DNA from 3 places in the Streptococcus sp. oral taxon 071 str. 73H25AP genome. Region 2 is predicted to be linked to each of the others. Evidence: predicted binding sites of a transcription regulator. Region 2 holds the regulator's gene; each other region holds the start of a gene.
The links. The regulator NrdR, encoded in region 2, represses ribonucleotide reductase genes. The targets are predictions, from matches to a motif close to ACACNATATATNGTGT.
Positions count from the first base shown of each region.

Region 1: a site for NrdR is predicted at 1,699-1,714, ahead of nrdH (glutaredoxin-like protein NrdH). Genes of this name have one in related genera too.
Region 3: a site for NrdR is predicted at 1,360-1,375, ahead of nrdD (anaerobic ribonucleoside-triphosphate reductase). Genes of this name have one in related genera too.

Region 1 is NZ_GL397254.1:865,094-868,379, reverse strand. Features, by position in the region: partial or broken gene nrdE (class 1b ribonucleoside-diphosphate reductase subunit alpha) at 1-1,281, opposite strand, end outside; gene nrdH (glutaredoxin-like protein NrdH) at 1,367-1,585, opposite strand; gene HMPREF9189_RS06495 (S9 family peptidase) at 2,237-3,286, shown strand, end outside.
Region 2 is NZ_GL397254.1:296,705-299,990, forward strand. Features, by position in the region: gene HMPREF9189_RS03800 (hypothetical protein) at 1-272, opposite strand, end outside; gene HMPREF9189_RS03805 (ABC transporter ATP-binding protein) at 288-983, opposite strand; gene HMPREF9189_RS03810 (GntR family transcriptional regulator) at 988-1,353, opposite strand; gene nrdR (transcriptional regulator NrdR) at 1,494-1,967, shown strand; gene HMPREF9189_RS03820 (DnaD domain protein) at 1,968-3,131, shown strand; gene dnaI (primosomal protein DnaI) at 3,132-3,286, shown strand, end outside.
Region 3 is NZ_GL397254.1:1,577,921-1,581,206, forward strand. Features, by position in the region: gene nrdD (anaerobic ribonucleoside-triphosphate reductase) at 1-1,301, opposite strand, end outside; gene HMPREF9189_RS09925 (hypothetical protein) at 1,420-2,937, opposite strand; gene HMPREF9189_RS12450 (hypothetical protein) at 2,973-3,116, opposite strand; gene cls (cardiolipin synthase) at 3,190-3,286, opposite strand, start outside.

The sequences.
Region 1 (3,286 bases), 570 kb from region 2:
ACGACCAAAGTCAGGTTAAGTCATCATGTTGACCACGTTTGTTGATCCAAGGTTACATGAAACGTCTGTTCCCATTTGAAGGAATTCTTGAGCATCGTTGATCAAGCTTGGTTCTTGAACTTGAAGAATCTCAGAACACAAGTTACTCATGATAATCTTACCATCAACGGGATTTGCACGGTTGGCTGTATCAATGTTGACTACATAAGGGTAACCAGACTCTTGTTGCAATTTAGAAATTTCAGTTTCCAAATCACGCGCCTTGATTTTTGTCTTGCGGATGTTTGGATTTGCTACTAATTCATCGTATTTTTCAGTGATATCGATGTAGTTGAATGGCACACCGTATTCAAGTTCTACAGAGTATGGGCTGAAGAGATACATTTCTTCATTTTTTCGAGCCAATTCGTAGAATTTATCGGGTACTACAACACCGAGTGAAAGAGTCTTAACACGAACTTTTTCATCAGCGTTTTCTTTCTTAGTGGAAAGGAAGGCGATGATATCTGGGTGAAAGACGTTGAGGTAGACAACCCCAGCACCTTGACGTTGCCCCAATTGGTTGGAGTAAGAAAAGCTGTCTTCAAAAAGCTTCATAACTGGTACGACACCAGAAGCTGCTCCTTCATAGCCTTTGATAGGAGCTCCAGCTTCACGAAGGTTGCTGAGGGAAATTCCTACACCACCACCGATACGTGAAAGTTGAAGGGCTGAGTTGATAGAACGTCCGATAGAGTTCATGTCATCAGTTACTTGGATCAAGAAACAAGATACCAATTCCCCACGACGAGCACGACCTGCGTTCAAAAAGGAAGGAGTAGCTGGTTGGTAGCGTTGGTGGATGATTTCATTGGCAATATCAATTGCAATCGCTTCATCCCCGTCAGCAAAATAAAGTGCATTAAAGAAGACACGGTCTTCCATGCTTTCAAGGTAATATTCACCGTCATTAGTCTTCAAGGCATATTGATTGTAAAACTTATAGGCTGCCATAAACGACTTGAATTGGAAGTTTTGGTCCTTGATAAATTGATGCAATTCTTCCAAAAACTCTGGACGGTATTTCTTGAGAAATGCAGTTTCGATGTAGTTATGTTCAATAAGGTAGTTGATTTTATCAGTAATTGAATCAAAAACCATAGTGTTTGGAACTACATTTTCTTTAAAGAAAGCATCCAAGGCTTCCTTATCTTTATGAAGCATGATTTGTCCATTGACAGGACGGTTGATTTCGTTATTGAGACGGAAGTAAGTCACGTCTTCAAGATGTTTTAATCCCATAAAATTTTCCTTATCTAACCTGATTACAAAAGAAAGGCCTCTAAGTTAGCCCTAGAAGCAATTTCTTCTGGATGATGCACTAAAATTATGCTAACTGTTTTAGTTTTCCTGGTTGGAAACCTGAAAAGACTTCAGTTGGTGTTTGGATAACAGGAGCAGCGCTGAAACCGAGCTCTTTAACTTGATCGACGTACTCAGGTTGCTCGTCAAGATTGATCTCACGATAAGCCACGTTGTTGCTATCCAAGAAACGTTTGGTCATTTTACATTGTACACAGTTGTTTTTAGAATAAACGGTTACCATTTTCGTAACTCCTCTTTCAAAATAGATTACTTTCTTAGTATATCAGAAAAAAAAACTTTGTCAAACTTTTTAAACTAAATCTTGTGCCAAAAAGTTACGGTTTTGAAATCAAAACACAAGATATAGTGTTTTCGAAAACATAAATTTTGATTTCCGTTGAACTGTCAAACTTTCTCAAAATAAAAAAACTACATACTGTATATTGGCAATATAAATAGAAGATTTTCAGCAAGTTATCAGAAAGGAAAACGAAGAAAATAGCAAAAATCGTAAGAACAGTAATAAGTATAGCTGAGATAATACTTTAACAAAATAGAAACTGTAATATTTACGAAAAAAGAAATTTTCTACACAAGATGTCCCAATATTTGTATTAGAATATCTAAAATATAACCAAAGTGGAAATAACAGATTATGATGTATTCATAAAAATGGATCATTGGTTAATTTTATATAGGATACTTATGAGTTTCGTATCCTTTCATAAGGAGTATATAAATACAATGTTTGAAAAAGTTCATTTTATGTGATACACTATCTGTGATTATAAGATTAAAAAATGGATATCTGGATACTTTTGTTTGATAGAGAATGTTATCAGATTATAATTAGATTAAATGAATGAAAGAATACAGAATTAGGAGGCGCGTGGTGAAAGAAAATGATGTTATTTTAAAACGGCAATCGACTCAAATATTTTTTAAGAATGGTGATACGGATTTTTTCTTCAATTGGTTGTTAGGAATCGGTGAAATTTTTGGTTTCTCTCATGGAGAGCTTTATTATCTTGCTCAAAGATTGGGGAACTCACCAAAGCCTGATGACTGGAAAAATGTATTTTTATCGCATGTAAACTACCTTGAACAAGAAGCAAGTAATTCAGGGTTGAGTGAACAAACAAAGGCGCATTATTATCTTGCACAGACCTACTCACTTCGCTCGGCAATCCAATTTACCGATCCATTTTCTGAAGAGTATTTACCGACCGTTCGTCAAATGGAGAAGGTGTTTTCTAGTGCAATTCATTCACTAGGTGCACCGATTGAAAAATTAACTATTACCTATCAGGGTTCTTACTTGCCTGGTTATTATCTTCATAGCGGCGATAATTGCCCAACGCTAATCATGATTGGTGGAGGTGATACTTATCGCGAAGATTTATTTTACTTTGCAGGATATCCTGGATGGATACGAAATTATAATGTTTTAATGGTTGACCTTCCCGGTCAAGGGAGCAATCCTAGTAGAGGGCTGGTCTTTGATGTGGATGCCTCTATTCCAATTTCATTATGCATAGACTGGTTGGAAAATAGAAATCCTAAACTAAATTATTTAGCCATTTATGGTGTCAGCGGAGGGGGATATTTTACCGCACAAGCTGTTGAAAAGGATCCAAGAATTCATGCTTGGATTGCTAGTACCCCTATTTACGACGTTGCAGAACTTTTCAGAAAAGAATTTGGATCAAGTTTGAAAGCACCTAGTTGGTTAATAAATGCCATTTTAAAATTAGCTGGAAATTTGAATGAATCAGCAAATTTGAATCTTAAAAAGTATGCATGGCAGTTTGGTACTTCTGATTTTAAGAGTGCTATTGATGATGTATTTAACCACGCAAAGATTGTAGATTATCAAAAAATTCAATGTCCTTGCCTGTTTATAATGGGAAAGGGAGAAGGTACTGAGCTGCAACGACAAACT
Region 2 (3,286 bases):
GTCAAGGTCAAGTAACCTTGGCGATCATAGACACTGCCCTTAAATCTTCGGATGATTAAAAAGATTGTTGCAATCCAAAGAGTGACGCTGAGTCCTCCAAAGACTAATACTAAAAAGAAGATGAAATAAGCAGCATTGTTAGGATTGTAACTCTGGCTAAGGCTGCTAATAAAAGCTCCAATCAAAACTGAAATTGCAAGTACAGCACCGTAGAGTGCCAAATACCATTTATTGATATTTTTAAATTCATAACGAACTAAATTCCAAAACATAATAATCTCCTTTAACTAAGCCTTGAACTCTTGACGGAAGAGCTGGTCAATGGATTCACCTGACTCGTAACGAATATCATCAACATTTCCTTGGCGGACGACTTTTCCGTCTTTGAGGAAGATAATCTCATCCAAGATAGGCTCAATATCCGAAATCAAGTGGGTTGAAATCAGTACCGTTGAAGTTGGTGAGTAGTTGTTGATGATGGTATTGAGGATATAATCACGGGCAGCTGGATCCACTCCACCGATCGGTTCATCGAGGACATAAAGACGAGCTTCGCGACTCATAACCAGGATGAGTTGAACTTTTTCCTTGTTCCCTTTTGATAATTTCTTTAAGCGACTATTTTCATCAATGCCAAGGTCTGCAAGCAGATGTTGGGCACGTTCAAGATTGAAATCCTGATAGAAGGTTTTAAAGTAAGTCAGGGCTTCTTTAACCTTCATTTGCTCATTGAGATAAGTTGTGTCAGGAAGATAGGAGACAATCGCCTTTGTAGCAGGACTTGGATCCAATCCGTTAATGAGAACACGTCCTTTATCAGGCTGAAGAAGGCCATTGATCAGTTTGATCAAGGTTGTTTTCCCAGAACCGTTTGGTCCAAGGAGTCCGACAATCTTTCCGGCTGAGATCTCTAGTGAGATATTGTCAAGTGCCGCAGTTGCTCCATATGATTTTGATACATTTTCAAGTGCTAGTAGTGTCATAGTCTTAAACTCCTTTAATATAGTCGCTTAATACATTTGGCAGTTCTTCTTTTTGGTAGCCAAATTGGAGCATGCAAGAGACGAATTGTTGCAGCTGCTCCTCGGAAAGTTGTTTGCGGGACTGAAGGATGAGGTCCAAATCCTCGGTGACAAAACGACCAGTTGTCCGCTTGCTGTATACGAATCCTTCACGTTCAAGGTCAGACAAGGCGCGCTGGATGGTATTGGGATTGACCCCAGCCTCGCTCGCCAGTTCTCTTACGGTTGGGAGCTGTTGGTTGGGTTCCAGTTCATGGGAAACAATCTGTAGTTTGATTTTTTCCATAATCTGTAAATAAATCGGTTTTGTATTATCAAATGACCAGGACATCATAGTCTCCTTTCTATGTCTTTATTGTTCTAATTAAATAATACAATAAAACAAAAAACTTGTCAAGTAAAAATAAGAATTGTTTTGGGAATTGCTCAAAAAATGGTATAATGAAAAGAAAACGACAAGGAGGGAAATGCATGCGTTGTCCAAAATGTGGGGCTACCAAGTCTAGTGTTGTTGATAGTCGACAAGCCGAAGAAGGAAATACCATCCGTCGAAGACGTGAGTGCGACGAGTGTCAGCATCGTTTTACAACCTATGAACGAGTAGAAGAAAGAACGCTAGTTGTCGTCAAAAAAGACGGTACGCGAGAACAATTTTCAAGAGATAAAATCTTTAATGGGATTATCCGTTCAGCCCAGAAACGCCCGGTTTCAAGTGATGAAATCAACATGGTGGTCAATCGTATCGAGCAAAAACTCCGTAGTCGCAGTGAGAATGAGATCCAAAGTGAATATATTGGATCTTTAGTCATGGAAGAATTGGCAGAGCTGGATGAGATTACCTATGTTCGTTTTGCCAGTGTTTACCGTAGTTTTAAGGATGTGAGTGAGTTAGAGAGTCTGCTCCAGCAAATCACCCAATCCTCAAAAAAGAAAAAGGAAAAATAAATGAAGCCAAATGACCGTTTTTCTTTTCTAAAGAATAATCGGGTGTCACAAGATACCTCTTCTCTGGTGCAGTGCTACCTCCCGATTATCGGTCAGGAGGCGCTGAGCCTCTATCTATATGCCATTACCTTTTGGGATGGTGGGCAAAAGGAGCATCTCTTTTCCCATATCCTCAATCACTTAAACTTTGGCATGCCTACCTTGCTCCAATCCCTTAAAGTCTTATCTGCTTTGGATTTGTTGACCCTTTATCAGAAGGGGGAGAGTTATGAGTTGGTCATCCATTCGCCTCTATCCAGTCAGGAATTTCTAAGTCATTCTATCTATAGTAGACTCTTGGAGAGAAAGATTGGGGATACTGCGCTTGCTTCCCTGAAGCAGGCTCCAAGTGAGGGAGAAGAACTCTCTGTTTCTTTGAGCCAAGTCTTTCCAAACCTGACCGAAGAAGTGACTCCAACCGAGTTTAAAATCAAGATGAAAAATGATTTTGACTTAGAGCATTTTCAGCGGCTGATGGCTCGAGATGGTTTGCGTTTTGAAGACGAGCAGGCGGATGTTTTGGAATTGTTTGCCATCGCAGATGAAAAAAAATGGACTTGGTTTGAAACCTATCAATTAGCCAAGGCGACTACAGTGGCTCAGGTTATTTCTGTCAAACGTATGCGTGAAAAGATAGCACAAAAACCAGCGTCTTCTGACTTTAGTCCCAAAGAAATGACCATTATCAATGAAGCCAAAAATAAAACACCCCTGCAATTTTTAGCGGAAATCAAGCAAACGCGTAAGGGAAACATCACCCAAAGTGAAAGAGAACTCCTTCACCAGATGGCGTCTTTAGGCTTGTTGGACGAAGTCATCAATATCGTCTTACTTTTAACCTTTAACAAGGTTGATTCGGCCAATGTCAATGAAAAATATGCTATGAAAGTCGCAAACGACTATGCCTATCGCAAGATTCGGACAGCAGAAGAAGCTGTGCTTCGGATTCGAGAGCGTCAGCAAAAAGGGCAAGAAGAACAGAAAAACAAGGCTAGCTCAACTAAGACAAATGTTCCTAAGTGGAGTAATCCAGAATACAAGAATCAAACCAGTGAGGAGACTCGTCTGGAACTAGAACGTAAAAAACAAGAAATGTTAGCCCGATTAGAAGAAGGAGGAGACTAGATGGAAAGTGTTGGTGATGTAATCAAACGTCAGACAAGTCGTTTTCAGTATCAGGACCTGGTCCAGCAGATCATGAAGGACCCAGATGTAGCGGCTTTTATCCAGAAAGAATCCCTCAGTCCAGAGGAGTTGAATCGTAGCATCTCCAAGTTCAA
Region 3 (3,286 bases), 1.3 Mb from region 2:
TCAAGGGCAATGCGAGGAAGGTTGACCGTCACAACACCTAGATTCATCCGACCAGAATTGACTTCTACGCCATTCTCATCCTTCCATCCTTGGAGGAAAGAACGGCAGCCCATAGGAACCTTGAAAGAACCAGTCAACTCGATAATCTTATCATAGGATAAGACATCCGGGTACATCCGCTTGGTCGCACACTCGAGGGCCAACTGTTTGATGTCATAGTTTGGAGCCCCTTCTTCCAAGTTAAGGCCTCTTTTAAGCGTAAAGATGAGTTTAGGGAAGATGGCTGTGCGGTGTTCTGAGCCAAGACCCTTGATACGAATGGTCAAGATAGCTTTTTGAATTTCCCGTTCAAAACGATTGGTTCCCAGACCAAAACCTAGCGAAGTAAAAGGTGTCTGTCCATTTGAAGTGAAGAGAGTGTTGATTTCATACTCAAGAGATTGCATGGCATCATAGATGTCTTTTTGGGTTTTCTGCCAAGCATAATCATCCCGTTTTTCAGGCAAGACCCATTCTTCTGCATCTTTGAGGTGCTTTTGGTAATTCTTCTCTGCATAAGGCGCCAAGACTTCATCAATACGGTCAGCTGAACAGCCCCCGTACTGGCTAGAAGCAACGTTGGCGATGATTTGTGAAATCTGAGCTGTCGCAGTCTGGATAGACTTGGGACTCTCTACCTCTGCATTACCAATTTTAAAGCCATTTTCCAACATGCCTTTAAAATCAATCAAACAGCAGTTGGTCATAGGTGTATAGGGGCTGTAGTCCAAGTCATGATAGTGGATATCCCCTTTTTGGTGAGCATTGGCTACATGCTTAGGAAGCATTTGCAATCCGATTGATTTCCCTACAATCCCTGCTGTCAAATCACGTTGAGTGTTGAAGACATCGCTGTCTTTATTGGCATTTTCATTGACAACTGCTTGATCTTTATTGAGAAGTTTATGAATGCTAAAGTTGATATCTGTCGCTTTTGAGCGCTCAAAATCCCTCTGTGTCCGATAAGTGATATACTCTTCAGCCAAGGCATATTCTTTGGCTTCGAGAAGTTCATGTTCTACGATATTCTGAATCTCATAAATCTTCACACCTTTAGGGAAACGACTGTGAATTTCGGTAACGATTCTTTCAACTAGACCATTTAGGCGTTTTTCTACTAGAGGCGTAACGTCCATAACCTTTTCCGCCGCCTTGTGGAGAGCCTTGTCAATCTTGTCTACATCAAATACTACACGTCTACCATCTCGTTTTTCAACGAACAAGGTGGGAACGGTTGCAAGCTTTTCTTCTAATACAATCATATCCATGCTCTTTTCTAAAATGTTGTTCTATGAAGTATTATACCACTCTAAAAATAAAAATCAATATCTTGTGTTAAAAATCCTAAAATTTTTAAAATTCCACAAGATATTGATTTTGTTATTTGAATTTATAAAGCTTCAACTCGCTAGTATCTGTCTGAACAAGCTCATAGTTTTCACTGAGCCAGCTCTCTACATCTGACCACAAGGCAACTTTTTGATTGACCATAATCATCTTCGGTTCATTCTCTTTCAGGTCATTCATCAGTTTGGTTTTATTTTCGTCACTTGCAGTATAAAGTGTTGGCGTCACTAGAGAGGTCGGTGCCAAGCGTTCGCTTGTACGATAGAAATCTGGACGATCATCCCATGCATAGACACGATCTTCAGAACTCGTTTGTTGTTTGACTACGCTAGCAAGTCGCTCTCTCTCCTGATAAGTCACCGGGTGCGAAAGGTAGCGACTCGCGATAGGGAGAACAATGAGGTAGACAAGGGCAATCAGTGGTAGATAGAAATTTCCTTTGAGGAAAGTGGCTTTATTCTCACGTCTTCTTCTACGACGACTGCCTCCATCAGAAACATTTTCTTTAATCCCTGTCAGAAGGAGTAGGGTCAAGAAAGGAAGGAGAGCAACGAGATGAGTACCGTTGACAGGTTCTTTTGAGAAAATCAAGAGCCCCAAAGAAAGCAATAAGCCCAAACTAGCAGCAATTGATAGGGAATACTGCTTAGCTGGTTTTGACTGGAACAAACCAGAAAAGAGTAAAGTAAGGGAACCTAGCCCAATGGCAAGTAAGCCGTAGAAGGCTGTATTTTCAAGCAAATGCGCATTTGAAAAGAGGCTAAGAGTATTTACCGGATACAAGGTCTGGCTAATGGCATCCCCAAAACTACCTGTTAATACTGTATAGTAGCCCAAAGGATAGAATAAGAGTGAGAACCCTAAGGCTGACGCAAAAAATTGATATAAACCATGAACAAAGCGACCTTTGCCTAAGTTAAAGCCGATAATTCCCAAGGCTAGTGTAGCTGCAAATAAGGCTGTTGGGATTGGCGCAAGGAAGAAAGCAAGTGCAAGGCTCATACCAACACGTAAAAATCCTTTGTCATCCTTTGGAAAAGCTAGATAATTTGTAACGATACTCAATGAATAAAATAGGAAAGGCAAGGCTAGCAAGAGAGCATAGCCACCACCAAAAGCGAGACCTGCTACCAACAGATTAAACACAAACACAAGCTGCTTGGCTTCTTCTACACGGCCTGTAAGAGTATCCGCAGATTTAAAAAGAAAAACGCCTGCTCCAAACAAGGCCAACCACTCAACCAAAGCAATCAGAATACTGCCTTGTGAAAGATAGGCAAGCAGGTAATAGAGCAATCCCTCCGTCCCAAAATAATCGGTATACATTTGACCATTTTGATGCAAGGCCCAACCAGTATAAAGATCCTGAGTTTGTTGCGGGCTTACTAAACCAAAAATAAGGGGGATAACCACAGAAATAGCTGTAGCCACTAAACTCCAAAGCAAGATACTAAAAAAGGGAATCGGAGCTCCTTCTCGCTTTTCTGGAACGGACCAGTCTTGGTAATGAGATTTTTCTTGTTTCTCATCTATTTTCCCGTATACATTCATTCAATTTCTCCTCTAAGTTTATCTGTTTTAGTATATCAAAATCTTACAGGAATGTCAGCTTGGGATTGATATTTGCTGAATTTCTTATCCAATAGCGCAAAGCGTTCGATTTCACGAAAACGGTGGAATCGACTATTTCTATACTCTCTGATAAAATCATCATCTTCTAGATTAAGCATGGTTTTCTCCTTTACTTATCTATTCGTAAGAAGACAAAAAAGATCCAGCCTTGGGCTAGATCCTGATGGATAGTTAGAGCATAGGCGCAAACAACTGGACAATTTCCTTGATCAGGCTTTGATACCAGCTTGTTTTGATGGTGTGGGGATAAATTTCTTGAGAAACTTTA